2 regions of the Symbiobacterium terraclitae genome follow, and region 1 is predicted to be linked to the other one. Evidence: riboswitches for the same ligand, from Rfam matches in the RefSeq annotation. Region 1 holds a riboswitch; the other holds the start of a gene.

What was found. A riboswitch is a leader RNA that binds a small molecule or an ion and turns the genes downstream of it on or off. The one in region 1 is predicted to bind glycine.
Region 2: linked by a shared signal. The riboswitch ahead of gcvT (glycine cleavage system aminomethyltransferase GcvT) and the one ahead of trxB (thioredoxin-disulfide reductase) in region 1 are both predicted to bind glycine.

Annotation. Positions count from the first base shown of each region.
Region 1 is NZ_JAGGLG010000028.1:10,806-22,245, reverse strand. It holds gene grdC (glycine/sarcosine/betaine reductase complex component C subunit beta) at 1-2,508, opposite strand, end outside; gene grdB (glycine reductase complex selenoprotein B) at 2,601-3,890, opposite strand; gene grdA (glycine/sarcosine/betaine reductase complex selenoprotein A) at 3,904-4,371, opposite strand; gene J2Z79_RS14135 (glycine/sarcosine/betaine reductase component B subunit) at 4,389-5,675, opposite strand; gene trxA (thioredoxin TrxA) at 5,689-6,009, opposite strand; gene trxB (thioredoxin-disulfide reductase) at 6,041-7,273, opposite strand; glycine riboswitch at 7,337-7,431, opposite strand; glycine riboswitch at 7,440-7,545, opposite strand; gene J2Z79_RS14120 (hypothetical protein) at 7,656-8,225, opposite strand; gene J2Z79_RS14115 (argininosuccinate synthase) at 8,402-9,616, opposite strand; gene J2Z79_RS14110 (heavy metal translocating P-type ATPase) at 9,716-11,440, opposite strand, start outside.
Region 2 is NZ_JAGGLG010000013.1:8,326-19,765, reverse strand. It holds gene J2Z79_RS09085 (helix-turn-helix transcriptional regulator) at 1-147, shown strand, start outside; gene J2Z79_RS09080 (hypothetical protein) at 128-430, shown strand; gene J2Z79_RS09075 (hypothetical protein) at 443-805, shown strand; gene J2Z79_RS09070 (DUF192 domain-containing protein) at 833-1,231, shown strand; glycine riboswitch at 1,228-1,336, shown strand; gene gcvT (glycine cleavage system aminomethyltransferase GcvT) at 1,477-2,604, shown strand; gene gcvH (glycine cleavage system protein GcvH) at 2,645-3,031, shown strand; gene gcvPA (aminomethyl-transferring glycine dehydrogenase subunit GcvPA) at 3,032-4,387, shown strand; gene gcvPB (aminomethyl-transferring glycine dehydrogenase subunit GcvPB) at 4,389-5,849, shown strand; gene J2Z79_RS09045 (lipoate--protein ligase family protein) at 6,037-6,870, shown strand; gene J2Z79_RS09040 (serine hydroxymethyltransferase) at 6,893-8,131, shown strand; gene J2Z79_RS09035 (SRPBCC family protein) at 8,194-8,679, opposite strand; gene J2Z79_RS09030 (helix-turn-helix domain-containing protein) at 8,761-9,966, opposite strand; gene J2Z79_RS09025 (MFS transporter) at 10,278-11,440, shown strand, end outside.

The sequences.
Region 1 (11,440 bases):
CTCCTCCAGTTGCAGGATCTCCACGCCGGGGATCTCGGCGGTCGCCACCTTCGCGGGCGGCGGCGACACCGGAGCCGCTCCGCCCTGCCCGCCGGTCCCGGCGGCGCCCCCGGGCGGTGCGCCCGCCCGGCCGGCGGCGGCGTGCCGCGCGGCCAGCAGGCGGTCCAGCCCGGCCGCCTGGGCCGCGGCGCACTCCGCCGACTTCCACTGCAGCAGCCCGCCCCGGGCCATGTCGCCCGCGTAGCGAATGGCACCCGCGATCACCGGCGCGCCGGACGCCCGGCTGATGATGTGCACGATCTGCTGCTGCGCCGGTCCCACGCCCGGGCCGTAACCGTAGCCCGTCGCCTCGTAGCTGCCGCCGGTGGCGCCGGCCGAGAGCAGCTTCATCAGCAGGTTGCCCGTCAGGCTGTCGGTCACCAGCACGTCGGGCTCGCCGGTGAGCACGTCGTTGCCCCGCATCAGGGAGCCGCCGTCCGCCCGCCGGGACGCGGCCCAGCGCAGCGGGTACCCGGCCTGGCGCATCTCCTCGAGGATGCGCTCGGCCTGCGGCGCGCCCTCCACGTTGAGCACGCCCACCGTCGGCTCGGAGAGCCCCAGCGCCCGGGCCACGGCGATGCCGTAGACCGCGGAGCGGACCATCGCCTCCACCCGGTCGGCCGCCGCCGTTCCGGTGGTACAGGCGATCAGCATCTCCCGCCCCCGGGCGGGGGTGACCACGCGGCCCACCGTCGCCACGCCGATGGGGAAGGGGTAGTGCAGCGTGACCGCCGCGGCCAGCTCGCCGGAGGCCAGCAGCCGCTCCATGACCCGGTGCTCCGCCGTCAGCGCCGCCGTGGCGCATGATGGCTCGTCGCACGCCGGCACATCCACATGGCGCAGGGCCGTCGGGCGGCCCGGCGTGCCGATCAGCACGACCTCGAGGTCGGGCCACTGCCGCTGGGCCTGCTCGGCCCCCCGCAGCACCTCCTCCTCACCCAGTTCGCTGCCGTGCAGGGTGATGCCGACCGCCGTGCGGGCGGGCTGCCTGGCCGGCCCGCCGGGCGCCCCCACCGGCTCCTCCGCCGGCTTGCCCGGGTTCCGCTCCAGCAGCACCGAGACACCGTCAAACAGGTTGGTCATGCGGCCGAGGAAGAGCGACCCCTTGCCGATGATCATCGCCCGCTGGATCTCACCGGCCATGATGGCCTCCCGTACCGGCCCGATCACCGGTACCCCGGAGGGGATGTGCCCCTGGGTGGGCGCGAAGCCGGGCATGCCGTGGGCCGCGACGAAGGCGGGCAGCTCCGCCCGGCCGATCTCGCCCCGCTTCACGGCCAGGGCGGCGATCAGCTTGTAGTTGGACTGGGGCACGTCGCCGGCCCCGGCAGGCTCGGTGAGCTCCGGGTTCTGCATCTCGACGCCGTAGCGGTCGACATCGGTCAGCTTCAGACCGGCCCGGTCCAGCGGCTCGGTGACCAGCGCCTCCATCACCGCCTGGGGCGAGGAGCCGGAGCCGATCTTGTGCCGGCCCACCACGTCCAGCCGCACCCGGGGGCTCACATAGTCGTCGGCCGAGAGGTGGATCGCGAAGGCGCCGATCACGTCCTCCAGCGCCGGCAGCCCCTTGGCCACGTGGTCGCGGGAGTTGAGCCCCAGCTTGGCCGGCGTCCCGCCGGCCAGCACCACCACGTGCCGGTAGACGCCGGCCCGGATGAGGGCCGCGGCCTCGATCAGCGCGTGGGTGGGGCCGGCACAGAAGGAGCGGGTGTCCGAGCCGGTGGCGTTCACGCAGCCGGCCATCTCGCCGATGGCCTTGGCGAAGTTGCCGCCGCCCCGCTGGTTCATGTCGCCGCAGGCCTCTTCGGAGCACTCGATGATGTACTCCACGTCTTCCGGGTTGACGCCGGTCTTCGCGAACAGGTGCTTCAGCCCGAGGACCGCCGAGGCCTTGGTCACCAGGTTCTCCAGCATCACGTGGCTGGAGAGCGTCTCGTCCTGCTCGTGCGCCCGGCGGACGACGCCCACGAGCCTGTCGCCCAGGTAGAGCGGCGCGGCGTGCTCCTCCAGCAGCCGCCGGAGCTCGGTCAGGTCCTTGCCCGGCCCCAGCCGTGCGGCGTCCGCGGCCCAGAGCGGGTGGGCGGCCAGCCGCTCCGCCATCGCGGCGGCAAAGCCTGCCTCCAGGTGCACCAGGTCAAACGTGTCCACCAGGCGCAGGAGCGCCAGGAACTCGTCCTCCGGCATCATCTCGCCGTAGCGGGCCTCCCGCTCCGCCCCCTCCACGGGGTGCTCGTACCAGGGGCGGGGGATCCGGGCCAGCTCGTCCGGCCGGAGACGGCCCAGGTAGGTCTGATTCGGCGGATAGGCCAGGGCGTCCGCGTAGCTGCGCAGGTGCTGCGGCAGCCTGGCCAGGTACGCGCTGTCGGGGTGCATCCGGCGCTCCATGGCCGGCGTGGTGCCGTAGTGCACGAGCAGGTTGGGGGCGTGGATCAGACAGTATGAGACCCCTCGGATGACGGGCTCCGTCATGCGCATCACACTCCTTGTTGGGGCGCCGGGGGCCGGGCCCCCAGGTACCGAAGGGGCGCCGTGCTCCACGACGCCCCCTCCGAGTCTCGGTCTTACTCGAACACCGTCTGTCCGTCCACCGGGGTGGTCAGGGCGTTCAGGGCCTTCATGACCAGCCGGCGGCGCAGGGCTCGCTCCTCGTCGGGCGGCAGCGCCGGGTTGCCCAGCGGGTGGGGGATGGCCACCGCAGGCACGATCCGGTTGGCGCCCACCGTCAGCGAAATCGGTACCACGGTGCACACGTGGACCACGGGGATGCCCGCCCGCTCGATCTCCTTCACCATCGTTGCTCCGCAACGAGTGCAGGTCCCTCAGGTGGAGGTGAGGATGACGGCGTCTACCTCGTACTTGCGCAGGTCCTCGGCAATGGCCTGTGCGTACGCCCGGGCGTTGGCCACCGAGGTGCCGTTGCCCACGGTCGCGTACCAGTAGTCGTGCAGCTTGCCGATCACGCCCTCCCGCTCCAGCTCGCGCATCACGTCCACCGGCAGCACCCGGTCGGCGTCGGCGTTGGCGTAGGTCGGATCGTAGCCGCCGTGGGCGGTCTGGTGGGTCTCGGCGGTCAGGTCGTTCGTATCACCCAGGTAGTACTTGCCGAACTTGGAGGCCGAGGAGGATTCGATGTGGTCGGGGTTCCCCTTCGGCACGATGCCGCCGGAGGTGACCAGGGCGATCTTCGCCTTGCTGAGGTCCTTCACCGGCGGGTTCGGCGGCACCCGGTCGAAGGAGGGCATCGGGTACTCGGTGGTGTAGGGCTCGCCCTTCAGCTTCTGCACCAGCATCGCCACCGCCCGGGCGGACCCCCGCTCGGCGACGAACTCGTTCACCCGGAGGCCCCGCTCCAGATAGGTGCCCGGCTCGGGCTCGAGTCCGGCGGCCAGCCGCTTCACCAGGGCGGCCATGGCCGGCACGGCCGTCCGCATGGAGGCTGCGGAGTTGCCGGTCTCCACCACCCAGGCGTACCGGCGGTAGACCTCGACGCCGGGATTCTCCGGGTACATGCCCGTGACGACGGGGATCTTCAGGTTCTTGCTGACCACCTCGGCCACGGCACCGCAGGCCATGCCGTAACGCCCGGCGTTGAAGGCCGGGCCGGCGATCACAAGGTCGGGCTCGTGCTGCCGGATCAGGTCGAGCACGGTCTGCTTGGCCTCCTCCAGGTTCTCGTTGAACCAGGAGTCGCCGCAGATCACCGTGGCCACGATCTCCGCAGTGCCGGCCAGCGCAGCGTTCAGGGCCTGGCCGGGACCCACGGGGCCGGGGCGGAGCTCCGGACGCACGTCGGCCTTCTCCTCGCCGCCGATGCCGCCGAAGAACTGGTTGATGTAATGCACGATCCGCACGTATGACCCCCCTCTACCAGGCGGCGTACTGCTCGCGGATGGACCGGACCTCCTGCACGATCGCGTCCACGTCGAGCACCATCTCCATCAGGGAGACCTGCTCCTCGTAGACCTTCGGATCGACCTGCTCGCGGATCTCGGGCTCGAAGATGTGATACGCCTTGAGTCCCAACTGGACTCCGGCCAGTGGACCGGCCCAGGCGGGGTCGCCGTTGCTGACCGTCTCCGCCGCCAGCCCCGAGGCCTCGGCCTCGGCGCCGCCCAGGATGACCACGAGGTCTTCCTTCGGATACTTCTCAGCAAACTCCTTGACCCGGCGCTGGTTCTCCATGTCCATGGCCCCTGCGCTCGTTCAGACGAAGCACTCGGTGGAGGCGAAGAGCACCTCTGCGCCTGCGCTGCGGATGCAGGCTTCCAGCGCCGGACCCGGAATGCCGTCCCGGTCGCCGAGGATGATCGCCTTCTTCCCCTTCAGCTGCATGGTCTCACTTCCTTTACCTAGATCGTCCGCGCCGAGAGGCGGGAGAAGCCCAGCTCGTTGGTGGCCCCGGTGATCACCTGGATCTCGGCCTCGATGGAGCCGTCGGGCCGCAGCGAACCGTCCCAGCCGCCGGCGATGACGCTTACCTGCTCGGGGTAGCCGATGACCTTCTCCATGGGTGGCAGCACCACCACGGCGTTGGCGTTGCCGGCCGTCACCACGGCGTCGGCCCTGGGCGTCGCGTCTGCCAGGGACTGCGACGCGCCGTCCCGGCCGGCGTACTCGTCGGTGATCAGCACCGTCTTGACGCCCTTCTCCTCGAGCTTGCGGCAGTTCATCATCAGGTCGGTGTCGGGGTTGCCAAACCCCTCCTCGGTGACGATGGCGCCGTCGGCCCCCAGCATCTGCACCAGCTTGGCGGCGTAGCTGGAGGAGCGCTCCTTGTCAGCCAGGGTGACGTTCTCGTTGGTGATCACCACGCCGATGAAGTTCAGGTCCTTGCCGTGTCGGGCGTAGAGGTCCTCGATCACCGGCGAGTTCTGGTGGTGGTACGTGGTGTTCTTGTCGCAGGCGGAGACGCAGTTGCCGCTGACGATGGCCCCGTCGAAGACCTCCGTCGGGGAGATCAACGTCGGCAGGATCCGCTTGGCGTCCACGCCGTAGACGTACGTGTCGTGCAGCAGCCCCTGGGACTGGAGCATGTAGACGTAGACCACCTTCGGCAGGCCCGGGTAGCGGGCGATGGCCTCGGGCAGCGGCAGGTGCTCGTAGGTGACGACCTCGTCGGGCTCCACCGTGCGGCCGGCCTCGCCCAGGTAGGCCGCGGCCTTCAGGCCCGCGATGCGGAGCGCGGCCTCGTGCTCGTGCTGCGTCAGCCCCTCCCTGGGGGTGGCGTGCACGGTCAGGTTGATCAACTGCGAGAACGGCGTGTACGCCGCGCCCGGGCCCGACATGTCGATCAGCCCCTCCTGGAAGCCGACGATCTTGCCGGTGGTCACGACGGCGCAGCCCTTCAGCACGTGCGTGCGGCCCTCCCCCACGGTCTCCACCTTGCTGGTGAAGCCGGGGAAGACCCCGCCGGGGCCGGAGACCTTGACCCGTGGCTCGATGACGTCCTTCACCGGGATGATCCGCACCGACTCGCCCGGTCGGGCGATGTCCAGCTCCACGGCGGTCAGCCGCTCGTCCTGCAGCAGCAGGGCGGTCAGCTCGTCCCGGTTGACGGTGAGGACGCCGCCCTCCACCCGTGTGGCGCTGCCGAAGCGCACATGGCGGATGTGGATGCGGCCCAGTTCCAGCTTCATACTTCCAGCCTCCTCACACCAGCCGTTTCAGCTCCGCTTCGATCGCCTCCGCCGTGCAGGCCTCGGCGCCCGCCAACTCCGCCACCTTCTGGCCGTCGCGGTAGAACTGGAACGTCGGCAGGCCCAGAACCCGCTGGCTGATGGCCAGCCGCCGGTTCTCCAGCACGTTGACCTTGGCGAACTTCACCCGGTCGCCGTAGGCCGCGGCCATCCGCTCCACCTCGGGCAGCAGCTCGCAGCAGGGCTCGCACTTGGGGCTCCACCAGTCCACGACCACCGCCCCCGGGGCCTGGAGCACCTCCTGCTCAAACGTCTCCTTGTTCACCTCCAGCATCCGTCTCTCACCTCCGTCGTCGCAGGTCTTGTCAGGTCCTTGCCGGTATGTGTCCCTCCACCCACTCGGCCAGATGGTTGAAGTCCTCCGTCAGGGTGGCCAGGGGGATACCCTTGTGGAAGAGCATGATGGCAGGCACGTCGCTCACGCCCAGCCGGTTGGCCGTGCGGGCCGACTTGTAGCAGTCGATGCGGGCGAGGCGCATCTGGCCGCCCAGACCGGCGACCACCTGCTCCGCCTGCCGCAGCACCTCGATGGAGAGCGGGACAGCGGGGCTCCAGAAGACGGCCAGCACCGGCTCCTCCGGCTCCAGGAGGTCGCGGTTCACCTGCTCCTCCTCGGCCAGGAACTTCTCAGCGGCGCATGCGGCGATGGCGCCGTCCGCGGCGGCGGTGACGATCTGCCGGAGCCACTTGCGGCGGGCGTCGCCCGCGACGTACACGCCGTCGATGCTGGTGGCCATCGTGTCCGGGTCGGCGATGATGTAGCCCCGGCCGTCCAGCTCGACGCCGGTGCCCTTGAGGAACTCGGTGCGCGGCACGGTGCCCACGAAGATGAACACGCCGTCGCAGGGCAGGACCGTCTGCTCACCGGTGGCCAGGTTCCGGAGCAGCACGCCGGTGACGATCTCGTCGCCCTGGATCTCCTCCACCACGCTCTGCCAGATGACCTTGATCTTGGGGGTGGCGAAGAGCCGCTCCTGGGCGGCCTTGTTGGCGTCCATGGTGCCCTCGGGGTGGATGCAGATCAGCGTGACGCTGCTGGCGAACTTCGTCAGGTAGATGGCCTCCTCCACCGCCGCGTCGCCGTTGCCGACCACGACCACGTCCAGGTCGGTGTAGAAGTCGGCATCGCAGGTGGCGCAGTAGGAGACGCCCTTGCCCCGGAACCGCCCCTCGCCCTTTACGCCCAGCATGCGGGGCTCGGCGCCGGGGGCGAGGATGACCGCCCGGGCCTCGTACTCGTCGCCCTTGCGGGTGCGAATCGTCTTGATGGGCCGGTCGAGCTCCAGCGCGGCGACGTCAGCCCGCACGATGGTGGCGCCCAGCGACTCGGCGTGGGCCCGGAACTGCTGCATCAGCGCGGGCCCCGTGGTGCGGCCGGCCCCGGGGTAGTTCTCCACCTCCTCGGTGGACGCGGCCTGGCCGCCCGTCCGCCCCTTCTCGATCAGCAGGGTCTTCATCCGGGCCCGGGCGCCGTAGATGGCTGCGGTGAGGCCTGCGGGTCCGCCGCCGACGATGACGAGATCGTAGCGATCAGCCATGGTACTCCTCCCCCATCGATGCTGCATTCCCATCCATGTGAAAAAGGGAACGACCAATCAGATGGTCGTTCCCCTGTCTCCCTGACCTGAGAGTTTGGCCCTGCGGGAGGCCTTGCTCCTTCGGTGCCGCACGCAGGCGGCTCTCCAGAGGGGGGGTTGCGCAGCGCGCCCAGCAACGGTCCTGATGCCTGAGAGTTTCACCGGCAACCCGACCCGATGCCGGCTTGCTCCTTCGGCGCTTCCCGGAGGGAAGTCTCTCCCGCCGCTGACCCCGAGCATATATTTACTTCACTTTCAGGTTATACGTTGGAAAATTGTCGGTCAACTGACCCGTTGGCTTCATTGGAATGGCTCGTTTGCGGGCAGGGGGTGATACCAAAGGTCACGTGCCGCGCTCACGCCCGGGGCGCGCGGTGAAGCCCAGGCCGTCGAGCACCAGGAACATCACCCCGGTGAAGAGGAAGAGCCAGCGGAACTGCTTCGGCATGTTGAGCCAGCGGGGGATCAGGCTGAGAAAGCCCAGCGGCACCGAGAAGCGGAAGAGCGATGCGGCCAGCGCTGGCAGGATCGGGTGGCCGGCCAGCCGGAGGGCGATGGCGGCGGTCGGCACCACCAGCGGCGAGAGCCCGGCCAGGATCCAGATGGGATCGAAGGTGTCGAGCAGGCGGCCGGCCCGGATCACCTGCGGGATGACGTGAAGGACGGAGACCATCGAGACGTGGGCCCAGGAGATGACGGCGAAGCCGGCGCCGATGATGAACTGGACGCCCGGCTTCACCTCGGGCTCCAGCATGATCGCCAGCTGCAGGAAGGACCAGGCCAGCAGCGCCGCCACCAGCCCGCCCGCAAAGTAGGGCAGGTGGTAGGGGTAGCGGAGGGTGTGAACCGGTGCAACGTAGGCCGCCAGCGCGCAGAGCGCCGTGAGCACGAGCCTGTAGTAGACGCGGGCCACCGGTCCCCCTCCTCTCTCGGCTGCCGGGTCGTGCCCATCCCTTTCCAGTTCGCCTCCGGACGGCGCTTTCCTGCCCGGACGAGGCAGGGCGCCCTCGGCGGGCTGCCGGGCGGCCTTAGGGGTGGCCTCCGCCTTCAACCCGACGCCGCCCCCGGGAGGGGGCGGCGCCTGCCTGGCTATGCTCCTGCTTCGTGCTTCTTCTGTACAGCGGCGTAGACTTTGGTGGGCAGCCCGAAGATGTCGATGAAGCCCTTGGCCGCCTTGTGGTCAAACTTGTCGGCCTTGTCGTAGGTGGCGAGGTCGTAGGAGTACAGGGTGTAGGGTGAGGTGCGCCCGACGCAGAAGGCCGTGCCCTTGAAGAGCTTCACCCGCACCTTTCCGGTCACCGTCTCCTGCGACTTCTTGATGAAGGCGTCGAGCGCCTCCTTGAGCGGGTGGAACCAGAGGCCGAAGTAGACGAGCTCGGCGTACTTCTGCTCGAGGCCCAGCTTGAAGTGGTGCAGCTCCCGGGGCAGGGTGATGGTCTCCAGCTCCTTGTGGGCCAGGGTGAGCACGGTCGCGGCGGGCATCTCGTAGACCTCGCGCGACTTGATGCCCACCAGCCGGTTCTCCACGTGGTCGATCCGGCCCACGCCGTGCGCGCCGGCGATGGCGTGGAGCTTCTCGATCAGCGTCACCAGGTCCATGGCCTCGCCGTTGAGCGAGACCGGCACGCCCTGCTCGAAGCCGATCTCGACGTACTCCGGCTCGTCAGGGGCCTGTGCGGGGTTGACCGTCCACTCGAAGGCCTCCTCGGGCGCCTCGGCCCACGGGTCCTCCAGCACGCCGGCCTCGCAGGAGCGGCCCCAGAGGTTGACGTCGATGGAGAAGGGGTTCTCCTTGCCCACCGGCACCGGGATGTCGTGCTTCAGGGCGTAGTCGATCTCCTCCTCCCGGCTCCAGCCCCACTCCCGGACCGGCGCCAGCACCTGGATGCTCGGGTTGAGCGCGGCCACCGAGACCTCGAACCGGACCTGGTCGTTGCCCTTGCCGGTGCAGCCGTGGGCGACGAAGTCGGCTCCCTCCTGCTCGGCGATCTCCACCAGCTTCCTGGAGATCAGCGGGCGGGAGAGCGCGGCGGAGAGATAGTACTTGGACTCGTAGCAGGCGTTGGCCTGCAGCGTCGGGAGGATGAAGTCGTAGGCGAACTCCCGCTTGGCGTCGTGGACGTAGCTCTTCACCGCACCGATGGAGAGCGCCTTCTGCCTGATGAACTCCAGGTCCTTGTCGTTGGCACCCAGGTCGAGCGCCAGGGCGACCACGTCAGCGTCGTAATTCTCCTTGATCCAGTGGATCGCAACCGAGGTATCCAGCCCGCCTGAATAGGCCAGCACGCACTTCTTCTTCGCCATGCTTCCGGCGCCTCCTCATCAGTACCCCTGCTCTTGGTGCATGATTATACTTCGTCATGTATAAGTATGCAATAGGGGTGGTGCAGATTGCCGGGAGATTCAGATCCCCCGCGCCTGCTCCACCCCCGGCAGGGGTGTGGGGAGGCTCCGCCGCCGGCCCGAGAGCAGGAGCCGCATGCCGTTGACGGCCACCAGGATCGTCGAGCCCTCGTGGCCCACCACCGCCAGCGGCAGGGTGAGCGCACCCAGGAGGCTCGTCGCCGCCAGGACGATAATCACGGCCGTGGCGAGACCCAGGTTCTGCGCGACCACCTGCCGGGTCCGGCGGCCCAGGCGGAAAGCGTCTGGCAGGCGCGCCAGGTCGTCGGCCATCAGCACCACGTCTGCGCTCTCCAGCGCGGCGTCGTTGCCGGCGCCGCCCATGGCCACGCCCAGCGTCGCCCGGGCGAGGGCCGGCGCGTCGTTGATGCCGTCGCCCACCATGGCCACGGGGCCGTACTGCCGCTCCAGCTCCGCGATGGCCTGCAGCTTGTCGGCCGGCAGCAGCGCGGCGCGGTACTCGTCGACGCCGGCCTGAGCCGCCACGGCCGCGGCCACCCGCTCGTTGTCGCCGGTCAGCATGACCACCCGCTCGATGCCCTGCGCCCGGAGGGCGGCGATTGCGGCGCGGGCCTGGGGGCGGATCTGGTCGGCGACGGAGAGGACGCCCAGCGGCTCGCCGTCCGCCACGACCAGGATCGCCGTCTCCCCCTGCTCCTCCACCTGCTCCGCCTGCCTGAGCAGCCGCCCGTCAGCGGTCTGCTCCACCAGGCGCCTGCTGCCCACCAGCACCCGCCGGCCCTCCACCGTGGCTGCGATCCCCAGGCCCGGCTGCTCCTCCACCTGCTCGGGCTGGGGCAGGGCGCCGCACCTTTGCCGGGCGGCCGCAACGATGGCCCGGGCCAGCGGGTGGCCGGAGCGCAGCTCGGCCGCGGCGGCCAGGCGCAGCAGCTCCGCCTCGGAGACGCCCTCCGCCGGGTGGAGCGCGGTGAGCCGCGGCCGGCCCTCGGTGAGGGTGCCGGTCTTGTCGAAGGCGACGACCCGGATTGCCCCCGCCTGCTCCAGGTGGATGCCGCCCTTGAACAGGATCCCCTGCCGGGCGCCGGCGGCGATGCCGGAGAGCAGCGCGGCGGGCGTGGCGATCACCAGCGCGCAGGGCGACATGACCACGAGCAGCTGCATGGCCAGGTAGAAGCTGTCGGACCATGTCCACCCCGCCAGCAGCGGCGGCAGCGTCCATGCGGCCAGCGCCACGCCCACCACGATCAGCGTGTAGTAGCGGTCGATCCAGTCCACGGCCCGCTGCACTTTGGCCTTCTGCTCCTGCGCCTGCTCCACCAGCCGGATGACCCGGGCGAGGGTCGATTCCGACGCCGGCTTCATCACCCGGACCAGGAGGCTCCCGGTGGTGTTGAGGCTGCCGGCGTAGACCCGGGATCCCGCCTCCTTGGCGACGGGCACCGACTCGCCGGTGATGGCCGCCTGGTCGACCGCCGAGCGGCCGTCCACCACCACGCCGTCCACGCCCAGCCGCTCGCCGGGCCGCACCACCACCAGGTCGCCCGTCTGCACCTGCTCCAGCGGCACCATCCGCTCGGCCCCGTCCTCCTGCCGCACGAGCGCCTGCTCCGGCCGCAGGGTGACCAGCGACTCGATCGCCCGCCGGGTCTTCCCCGATGCGAACTCCTCCAGCGCGTTGGACAGGGCGAAGAGGAAGATCAGCACCGCGCCCTCGCTCCAGCGCCCCAGGGCGGCGGCGCCCATCGCGCCCAGAACCATCAGCAT
Region 2 (11,440 bases), on a different contig from region 1:
ACGCGGCAGACCATCAGCGCCATCGAAAACTGCCAGTACGTCCCCTCCACGCTCCTGGCCTTCGTGCTGGCCCGTTGCCTGGGGAAGGCGGTTACGGAACTGTTCTACCTGGAGGAGGTGACAGGTGATGAAAAAGCCCGATGTTGATGAGCGCACGGTGGCCGTCGACAACGCGGCAGGCAACCTCGGCTACAGGGTGATGGCCTGGCTCCTGGTGGCCGACCTCGCGGTTCACGGACTGTGGCCGGACCTGGTCTCGCTCAGGGGGTTTCCCCTGGACATTCCCGTCATCCTGGGGGCGGGGTGGCTCGCCTGGATCTGGTGCCGCGTGCGGGATGACACGATCTCGCGCCACCGTTTCGTCATCATCCTGAGCTCCTTCGGCCTTGCGGGAGCGATGGCGGTCGGGTTCGCCCTGTTGCGCCGGTGATGGGGACCGGACATGCCTCCCTGGGCGGCAGTCCGCATCCGCCACGTGGCGACCGGGCGTGAACAGGTGGTCCCCATCCCGGCTGGTTGCCGTAGCGGGTCGGGGGAGGTCGACTGGTCGCCGGAGGGTTCCGCCGCCGCGACCTACCTTGTGGGGGTGGACGAATCCACCAGGACCGTCGCCGCGGTGGTGCGGCAGGTGGAGAGCGAGTGGCGCCTGTCGCTCCACGCCCCTTCCGAGGCAGACCGGCGCTTCGCCATCCGCGACGCGCCCTTCTGGGTCACGGAGGTCTGGGCCGTGGTGAACACCATCCGGGCGGAAGTGGTGAACGACGTGACGCGGTACGAGCCGAAGGCCTGGCTCATGCGGCTCTAGAGGGGAGACCATGGGGTGTGCCGTACGATGATTGTCCGCAACCTCAACCGGGGCCTCGTCCTGGGCGACCGCATTCGCCGGGCTGATACCTTTCGCTTGCGCCTCCTGGGCCTGATGTTCCGCCCCGCCCTCGCCCCCGGCGAGGGGCTCTGGCTGGAGCCCTGCCGCCAGGTGCACACCCACTTCATGCGATTTCCGATCGACCTGCTCTTCCTGGACCGGGAAGGGCGGGTCCTGCGCGTCCTCGCGTCGTTCCCGCCGTGGCGAATCAGCCCGGCGGTTCCCGGTGCGCGGGCGGTGCTGGAGCTGCCCGCCGGGGCGTCCGGGGAGACCCGTCCGGGTGACCGGTTGGCGGTGTCCACCGAGGAGGATTTTTGGGTCTTCGTAGGGAATACTGTTGCCGACAATCCCCATAAAGACGGATGATGGACTCGGAAGAGACCCTCCCCTGAGGAGGGCGCCGAAGGAGCAATGCCCGGTCTGGCTGGGGGCGGGCAGAATCTCTCAGGCAGCGGCGACCGGGTCCGGACGGACTCTGAACCTCCGGGGGACAGGGCGCACAGCGGGCACGGGCCCGGGTGTCGGGTCTGTCCCCCTTTTGCCGCCCCGGAAGCGGAGTAGTGCCGCCCATTGGCTGGTAAGACTAAGCAAGGTGAAAGCGAGGTGTGGTGGTGAACGAATCACTGAAGCGGACGCCCCTCTACGAGTTGCACCAGAAGCTCGGCGCGCGCATGGTGCCCTTCGGCGGCTGGGAGATGCCGGTGCAGTACGCCGGCGTGATCGAGGAGCACCGGGCCGTCCGGCAGGCGGCCGGCCTCTTCGACGTCTCCCACATGGGCGAGTTCGAGATTTCGGGTCCGCAGGCGCTTGACCTGATCCAGCTGGTCAGCACCAACAACGCGGCGAAGCTTGCCGTCGGCGAGGTCCAGTACTCGCTGATGTGCTACGAGAACGGCACCGTAGTCGACGATATCCTGGTCTACCGGCTCGGCGAGCACCGGTACTGGCTGGTGGTCAACGCCGGCAACACCCAGAAGGACTGGGAGTGGATCAACGTCGCCCGGGAGCGGGCTGGGCTCAGGAACCTGGAGCTGGTCAACCGGTCGGACGAGATCGCCCTGCTCGCCCTGCAGGGGCCGAAGGCGGAGGAGATCCTCCAGCCGTTGGCGCCGGGTGCGGTGCTCTCTGAGATGGCCCCGTTCACCCACAAGATGGGCGTGACGGTGGCCGGCGTGCCGACCCTGGTGCTCTCCCGCACGGGCTACACCGGCGAGGACGGCTTCGAGATCTACGTGAAGGCCGGGGATGCTGCTGCCCTCTGGGAGGCGCTCCTGGAGGCGGGCGAGGACGAGGGGCTCCTGCCCTGCGGCCTGGGCGCCCGGGACACGCTCCGGTTTGAGGCCAAGCTTCCGCTCTACGGCCACGAGATCAGCGACCAGCACAACCCGCTGGAGGCGGGCCTGGGCTTCGCCGTGAAACTGAAGAAGGGCGTGGACTTCATCGGGCGGGAGGCCCTGGCGCAGATCAAGGAGCGGGGGCTTACCCGCAAGCTGGTGGGTATTGAGATGATCGACCGCGGCATCCCCCGGCAGGGCTATCCGGTGGCCGTGGGCGGCCAGACGGTCGGCGAGGTGACCACGGGCAGCTTCTCGCCCACCCTGGAGAAGAACATCGGCCTCGCCTACGTGCCCGTGGAGCACAGCGAAGTGGGCACCGAGGTGGAGGTCATCATCCGCGGCCGGGCGCTGAAGGCGCGGGTCGTCGAGACCCCGTTCTACCGCTCGCCGCACAAGCGCTAGGCGGCATGTCGAAAAACGTGGCACGAGGAGGACGCGCACGATGGCGAACGTTCCGGCGGATCTGAAGTACACGAAGGAGCACGAGTGGATCCGGGTTGAGGGCAACGTCGGCGTGGTGGGCATCACCTGGTTCGCCCAGGACCAGCTGGGCGACGTGGTCTTCGTCGAGCTGCCCGAGGTGGGCCGCGAGCTGAAGCAGAACGAGCAGTTCGGCGTGGTGGAGAGCGTGAAGACCGTCTCCGACCTGTACATCCCGGTCAGCGGCAAGGTGGTCGAGGTCAACACCAAGCTGGAGGGCTCGCCGGAGCTGATCAACCAGGATCCCTACGGCGAGGGCTGGATTCTGAAGATCGAGATCGCCAATCCGGCCGAGCTGGACAGCCTGCTGGACGCGGCGGGCTACGAGGCGTTCACCAAGGAGGGCTAGATGCGCTACATCCCGATTACGCAGGCCGACAAGGCGGCCATGCTGCGGGATATCGGCGTCAGTTCCACCGAGGAGCTCTTCGCTGCCAACATCCCGGCAGAGGTACGCCTGAACCGGCCACTGGACCTGCCCCCGGCCCTGACCGAGATGGAGATCCTGGCCCACCTGCGGGAGCTGGCCGCGCAGAACGCCGACACGGCGGAGTACGCCTGCTTCCTGGGCGGCGGCGCGTACGACCACTACGTGCCCGCCGCAGTCGACGCGGTGCTCCGCCGCGGCGAGTTCCTCACGGCCTACACCCCGTACCAGCCTGAGATCTCCCAGGGCGTGCTGCAGGCGATCTACGAGTACCAGTCCCTGATGTGCGAGCTGACCGGCATGGACCTCTCCAATGCCTCCATGTACGACGGCGCCTCGGCCCTGGCGGAGGCCGCCGGCATGGTGGTCAACCAGACCGGCCGGTCGAAGCTCCTGGTCGCCCGGTCGGTCCACCCGCACTACCGGCGGGTGGTGGAGACCTACATGCACGGCGTCGGCGTCGAGCTGATCGAGGTGCCGCTGGACGGCGTGACGCTGGACCTGAACCGCCTTGAGGCGCTGATGACCGACGAGGTCGGCGGACTGCTGCTGCAGACCCCCAACTACCTGGGCTACCTGGAGCAGGTGCGGCAGATCGAGGCGATCGTGCACCGGATGAGCGGCCTCTTCGTGGTGGCCGTCGACCCGGTCTCCCTGGGCCTGCTCGAGGCGCCGGGCCACTACGGCGCGGACATCGTCGTCGCGGAGGGCCAGGGGCTCGGCGTTCCCCTCTCCTACGGCGGGCCCTACCTGGGCATCCTGGCCACCCGGGAGCGCTTCGCCCGCAAGATGCCCGGCCGCATCGCCGGCGCCACGGTGGACAACCGCGGCCAGCGCGGCTTCGTGCTGACCATGCAGGCGCGCGAGCAGCACATCCGCCGCGAGAAGGCCACCTCCAACATCTGCACCAACCAGGCGCTCATCGCCCTGGCGGCCACGGTCTACCTGGCCCTCGTCGGCAAGGAGGGGCTGCGCGAGGTGGCCAACCTCTCGCTGCAGAAGGCGCACTACGCGGCGCAGCAGATCGCGGCCCTGCCCGGCTGGCGGCTGGCGGGCAGCGCACCGTTCTTCAAGGAGTTCACCGTGCTCGCCCCCGCACCGGCGCAGGCGGTCAGCCGGCACCTGCTGGGCCACAAGATCCTGGGCGGCATCGACGCCGGTGCGGCCTATCCGGAGCTCCTGGACGGGGCGGCCGGCGCCGTCACACTGGCGGTCACCGAAAAGCGGACCCGGGCGGAGATCGACCGCCTCGTGGCTGCGCTCGGGGAGGTGAAGTAGGATGGCCCTGGTACCGCTGCTCTTCGAACAGTCGACCCCGGGCAAGCGGGCGGTGACGTTCCCCGCGCCGGACGTGCCGGCCGTGGAGATCTCCGAGGCGATTCCGGCGGACCTGCTCCGCCAGGTGCCCCCGGCCCTGCCCGAGCTCTCGGAGGTCGAGGTCGTCCGCCACTTCACCCAGCTGAGCCGGCTCAACCACGGGGTGGACGTGGACTTCTACCCCCTGGGCTCCTGCACGATGAAGTACAACCCGAAGGTAAACGAGGAGGCAGCCCGCATCCCGGGCTTCGCCCTCACCCACCCCATGCAGCCGGCCGAGACGGTGCAGGGCAACCTGAAGTTGCTGCACACCCTGGAGCGGTGGCTCTGCGAGGTCACCGGCATGGACCGGATGACCTTCCAGCCCGCCGCCGGCGCCCAGGGCGAGCTGACCGGCATCCTGCTGATCCGGGCCTACCATGAGGCGCGGGGCGAGGGCGAGCGGAACGAGGTCATCGTGCCAGACTCGGCCCACGGCACCAACCCGGCCACCGCCGCCATGGCGGGCTACCGGGTGGTCCCGGTGAAGTCGATGCCCGACGGCTCCATCGACCTCGAGTCCCTGCGGCAGACGGTCGGCCCGAAGACCGCCGCCCTGATGATGACCAACCCGTCCACCCTGGGGCTCTTCGACCCGCACGTGAAGGAGATCACCGAGATCGTCCACGAGGCGGGCGGGCTCTGCTACTACGACGGCGCGAACCTGAACGCCATCATGGGCTATGCCCGGCCGGGCGACATGGGCTTCGACGTCGTCCACATCAACCTGCACAAGACCTTCTCGACCCCGCACGGCGGCGGCGGCCCCGGCAGCGGCCCGGTGGGCGTCAAGTCCCACCTGGTGCCCTTCCTGCCGGTGCCGGTGGTGGAGCAGCAGGGCGACCGGTACGTCCTGGACTGGGACCGCCCGCAGTCCATCGGCAAGCTGCACGCCTTCTGGGGCAACTTCGGCGTGGTGGTCAGGGCCTACGCCTACGTGCTGGCCCACGGCCCGGCGCTGAAGGAAGTCTCGGAGTACGCGGTCCTCAACGCCAACTACGTGATGGCGCACCTGAAGAAGTACTACGACGTGTTCGTGGACCGCTACTGCATGCACGAGTGCGTCCTCGCGGCCCGGACCCTCAAGCAGGAGACCGGCGTGAAGACGTTGGACGTGGCCAAGCGGCTGCTGGACGAGGGCGTGCACCCGCCCACGATCTACTTCCCGCTGATCGTGGAGGAGGCGCTGATGATCGAGCCGACCGAGACCGAGGACAAGGCGACCCTCGACCGGTTCATCGACGCGATGATCCGCATCCACGACGAGGCCCGGTCCAACCCGGAGCACGTGAAGGCGGCGCCCCACAAGACCCCGGTGGGGCGGCTGGACGAGGCGCTGGCTGCCCGGCGGCCGAACCTGCGCTACAAGCGGGAGCAGTGCTGATCCGGTAACCCTCCCGGCCCGGGAGGGGACCAGGCATGGCTGGTCAGGACTCGGGGTGGGGGTGCTGTCGTGCACGCCCCACCCCGTTTCCATGCGGAACGGCCGGTTGCCCCTGCGGGCGCATCCCGGCGGTCCCCCGCTGCGTAGCATGACGGAAGGGGATCCCCCTGAAACGGAGACGTGGTCTATGGCGTTGGCGGAGAAGAACTGGCGGCTGCTGGACACCGGCCACCGGCCGGGGCCGGAGAACATGGCGATCGACGAGGCCATCGCCCGGGCCCACGCCCGGGGCGAGGTACCGCCGACCCTGCGCTTCTACGGCTGGGCGCCGCCGGCGGTCTCCATCGGCTACTTCCAGTCGATGCTGAAGGAGGTCGACCTGGACGCGGTGCGGGCCAGCGGCTACGGCTACGTGCGGCGTCCCACCGGCGGCCGGCTGATCTTCCACCACATGGAGCTGACCTATTCCGTGGTGGTGCGGGAGGAGCTGCTCCCCGGCGGGGTGATCGAGACCTACCGCGAGATCTCCCGGGGGCTGCTGGCCGGCCTGGCCGAGCTGGGCGTGGCGGCTGAGCTCTCCGGCGGCGAGCGCGACCCGCGCCGGGCGGACCCCGGCGGCTTCCACACCGCCTGCTTCGACACGGCCTCGGCCTACGAGCTGCAGGTCGGCGGCCGGAAGCTGGCCGGGTCGGCCCAGACCCGCCGGGACGGCGTGATCCTGCAGCACGGGTCGATCCTGCTGGACGTGGACGTACCGCTGCTCTTCCGCCTGATGCGCCTGCCCGAGGGCGCGCCGGCCGAGCGGCTGATGGCCCGGTTCCGGAGCAAGGCGACCACGCTCCGCGAGGCCCTGGGGCGGGAGGTCGGCTACGCGGAGGCCCGGGACGCCTTCACGGCCGGCTTCGCCCGTGCCCTCGGCCTGAGGTTGACCAGCGGATCCCTCACATTGGCAGAAGAAAAAGAGGCAGAAACGCTTGTCGCGACGAAATACGGAAGTGACAATTGGAACATAAAAAAATAGGTGCAGGGGGCGGCTCACGGTTATGGACGCGCTGAAGCGGTACGACCCGGAAGTGTATGCGGTGATCCAGCAGGAGGTCCAGCGGCAGCAGCGGAACATCGAGCTGATCGCATCCGAGAACTTCGTACCAACGGCGGTGCTTGAAGCTGCGGGCAGCGTGCTGACCAACAAGTACGCGGAGGGCTACCCCGGCAAGCGGTACTACGGCGGCTGCGAGTACGTGGACGTCGTGGAGAACATCGCCCGGGAGCGGCTGAAGGCGGCCTTCGGCGCCGAGCACGCCAACGTGCAGCCCCACTCGGGGGCCAACGCCAACACGGCGGTCTACTTCGCCTTCCTGCAGCCCGGCGACACGGTGCTGGGCATGAACCTCGCCCAGGGCGGCCACCTGACCCACGGTTCGCCGGTGAACTTCAGCGGCAGGACCTACAACTTCGTCCCCTACGGCCTGGACCCCGAGACGGAGCGGGTCAACATGGACGCGGTGGCGGAGCTGGCCCGGCAGCACCGGCCGAAGATCATCGTGGCGGGCTACTCGGCCTATCCGCGGGTGCTGGACTTCAAGCGGTTCCGGGAGATCGCCGATGAGGTCGGCGCCCTGCTGATGGTGGACATGGCGCACTTCGCCGGCCTGGCGGCCACGGGCTACTACCCGAACCCGGTGGAGCACGCCCACATCGTCACCACCACCACCCACAAGACCCTGCGGGGCCCGCGGGGCGGCGCCATCCTGTGCAAGCAGGAGTTCGCCAAGGACATCGACAAGGCGGTCTTCCCGGGCATCCAGGGCGGCCCGCTGATGCACATCGTCGCCGCGAAGGCCGTGGCGTTCAAGCAGCTCTCCGACCCGGCCTACAAGGAGTACTGCGGCCAGGTGGTCAAGAACGCCAAGGCCCTGGCGGCCGCCCTCGTCGAGCGGGGCTACCGGCTGGTCACCGGCGGCACGGACAACCACCTGATGCTGGTGGACCTGCGGCCCAAGGGGATCACGGGCCGCGACGCCGAGAAGCTGCTCGACCGGGTGTCGATCACGGTGAACAAGAACGCCATCCCCAACGACCCGGAGAAGCCGATGGTCACCAGCGGCATCCGCATCGGCACCCCGGCCATGACGACCCGGGGGCTCAAGGAGGCCGAGATGGTGCAGATCGCCGACCTGATCGACCGGGCGATCACGCACCGCAGCGACGAGGCCGTCCTGGAGCGGGTGAAGGCGGAGGTGCAGGAGCTCACCGCCCGCTTCCCGCTGGTCGTCGAGTAGCATGCCATAGGAACAGGTTGCGCCGGCGGGGGGATCCCCCGCCGGCGCATTTGGTACACTCCCTAGTCGTCGGCGTGCTCAGGCGGGGCGCAGCAGAGGTCGCCCTTGCCGGACTCCAGCGCGCCCTTCAGGCTGTCCAGGACGTGCCGCCAGGCCATGACGTGCCAGTTCCGGGCCTCGGCCCAGGCCTCGCCCTCGCCCCAGCCGGTATGTGTCACCGTCACTCGGGTGCCGCCCTCGGCGGGCTCGAAGGTCACCGAGACGGTCGTGAGGCGGTCGGGGTCGTTCATCACCGCGGCGAACTGGTCGGGCCCCTTCCAGGTGAATCCCAGGCGGGTCATGGGCTCCACCGCGGTGAAGGTGCAGCCCGCCGTGCAGTCGCGGGTGCGGTCCGCCGGGTTGAAGAACAGTTCGAATGCCCCTCCGGGGTGCGGCTCGATGCGGGCCGCCGGCGCAAACCACTGCGTGATGCGCTCCGCGCGGGTCCAGGCCCACCAGACCACGTCCTGCTGGGCTGCAACCAACACCTGCGTCTCTACTGCCTCCAAGTGCGTCCCTCCCTAGACGAATCCGGTTACTCCATATCTTAAAAAGACTCGTCCAGCGAGGAGGTTCGCCATGTACTGCCATTATCTTCCATCCGGCAGGAAGCTGCGCAGCCAGTTCCCGCCGAACCGGCGGATGGCCTCGCCGTCCACCAGCTCGATCCGCAGCCCCGCGACCTCGTCGCCGGCCCGTACCGTCACCGGCATCGGGTGCCAGTTCGCGAGGTCGCCTGTCGTGTCGACGTCGCCGTAGCCGCCGTAGGCGAATCCCGAAGAGAGGTCACCCGGGTAGAGCATGCGGGCGGCGAGGTAGGCGGCCAGCACGTAGTAGCGCCCTTCGGGCACGCGGCGCAGGGTGAAGGGCCCTGGGGCCGGCAGGGCCGTCCATGCCGCGGGGTAGGCGTCGGGAACCGGGTTGGGAAAGAGGCCGATGTAGAGCGCCCGGCCGGAGTGTTCGCCCCGGTAGAGCACCTCGCCCCGCACGGTGCCCGCCCGGGGCGGCGTGAGCCAGCGGGAGAGGGCGCTCGTCAGGCTGTAGCGGCGTACAGCCTGCCGCGCGGCCGGCGACTCGTCCGATTCGGCTCCTGACTGTCCGTCTGCCCCTTGCCAGGCCTCCGACACGGCCTGCGCCTGGCGCCGGAACTCACCCGGCGTGACGCCCAGGTAGCGCAGGAACATGCGGCGGAGCTGTGCCGGGGTGCTGTAGCCGACCTCCAGTGCGATGTCGTGGACGGCAGCGTCCGAGAGGACCAGCAGGGCCTTGGCGGCCTCGAGCCGGGCGCGCGTGCGGTACTCCTCCATGGTGACGCCCACGCCCCGCCGGAACAGCGCGCTCAGCCGCGTCCGGGCCAGGGAGGCGGCCCGGTCCAGGTCGCCCTCGATGTTGCTGCCCAGATCCTCGTGCAGGCGGGCCATCGCGCGGTGGATGGCCTGCCACTGGTCGTCGGAGAGCATCGCCCCGCGGATGAGCGGGAGGTGGGTCAGGTCGCGCCAGAGGGGGCTGACGTGGATACGCACCGGCTCTCCCGGCGTGACGGGGCGGCCGAAGCCGTAGATGCCCCCGTGGCTGCCCCAGCCCAGCCCGTTCAGGATCCCCCTGTCGTCGGCGATGCCGCCCACGGCGTGGACGTACCAGGACCCGTCGGGAACGTCAAAGCTGAAGTGCCCGGTGCAGCCCAGTGTCACCATTGCAGCGGGCTGCCCTGCGATGCGGGGGCCCGGAAACGCCCCGACCTGGAACACGGCCGCGCCGGGGCAGTTGCCCACGAGTTCGCCTTCCACCCGGAACACAGCGGGCTTCCTCCTCCAGTCTCGTCATCTCCGGCAGGCAGGCCCATTCCTGACACCGCCGCTATTTCTGTCGACGGAGAAGGCCTTCCTGTTATGCCGTCTGGTGCGCTGCGGTTGACGGGGGATGGGAGCCGCCGCACGTCACACATTCAGTGACGCGTGCAGAATGGCAGCGGTAAGCGCTGGGCAGCCCACCTGCCACTGGCATCCAACAAAACGTGCAAATAGATAAGATACTTTGTAGCTGCGATTGTAGATGAAGGCGTTCTATCGCTGCCGGTGTTCAGATCGTGTGAGAGGTGAGTGATGCGATGGGCGCCCTGACCCGGTGGACACGTTCAAAGCACCTGTTGATTCTCCTGGCTGCGAAGATGGTCGCGATGGTGAGCGTCCAGATCTACACTGTGCTGCAGTCCTGGCTCGTGCTGGACCTCACGGGGTCCACGCTGGCGCTGGGCACCCTCCTCATGATGACCACGATTCCCCGCGCCGTGCTGCTGCCTGTGGGTGGGGTCCTGGCGGACCGCCTCCACCCCCGGAACCTCGTCATCGGCACGGGTTACGCCTTTGCCCTGCTCCTGGTGCCGGTGGCCCTGTTGCTGCGGGCAGGAGGGCTCACGCTGGGCCACCTCGCGCTTGTGGCCCTGGGAATGGGACTTGTGACTGCGCTGTACATCCCGGCATCCACGTCGATCCTGCCTGACCTGGTCGAGGCCGGGTTCCTGCAGCAGGCCAACGCCGCAAACCATGTCGTCCTGATGCTCTCGTTCTTCCTCGGGCCGGCGCTGGCCGGAGGACTGATAACGGCGGCCGGAACGTCCACCACCGTCGTGGTCGTGGCCGGAGCATGTGCCCTGTGTGCCGCCGCCGCGCATCTGCTCCCGCGCCGCAGGGAGGCTGCCGAGCGCACCGAGCCATCAGGCGCCTTCCGTGCTTTTGCGGAAGGGCTGGCGGTTGTCTGGACCAACCGCGTTCTCCAGGGCTGCATTGCCCTGGCGGCTGTGCTGAACCTTGCCGTGCCGGGTCCGCTGCAGGTGGGTCTGCCCGCCCTGGCAGCAGACCGGGGAATGGACCCCAGCGGGTTGGGCCTTCTGATGGCCAGTTCGGGCCTGGGCCAGATCGTGGGGGCGGTGCTCGGCGGCGCCTTCGGCCGGAACGGCCGCCAGGTCGCCCGGATCATGGCCCTGGGGTTGGTCGCGGGCGCGCTGTGGACGGCCATCGGCTGGATTCCGCACGCGGTGGCGGTGATGGCCGTTCTGGCCGGCGCGGGGCTATGGCTGGGCATTCTTAACGTGGTGGCGGCAACGGCCATACAGGTTTACGCACCGCCGCATCTGCTCGGGCGTGTCCTCAGTCTGCAGCACCTGGGGATCGTTGGCCTGCAGCCTGTCTCCTTCCTGGTGAGCGGCTGGGTCATGGAGCCCTTCGGCACCCCGGCCGTCTTCCAGGCCAGCGGCGTGGTGCTGGTGCTGAC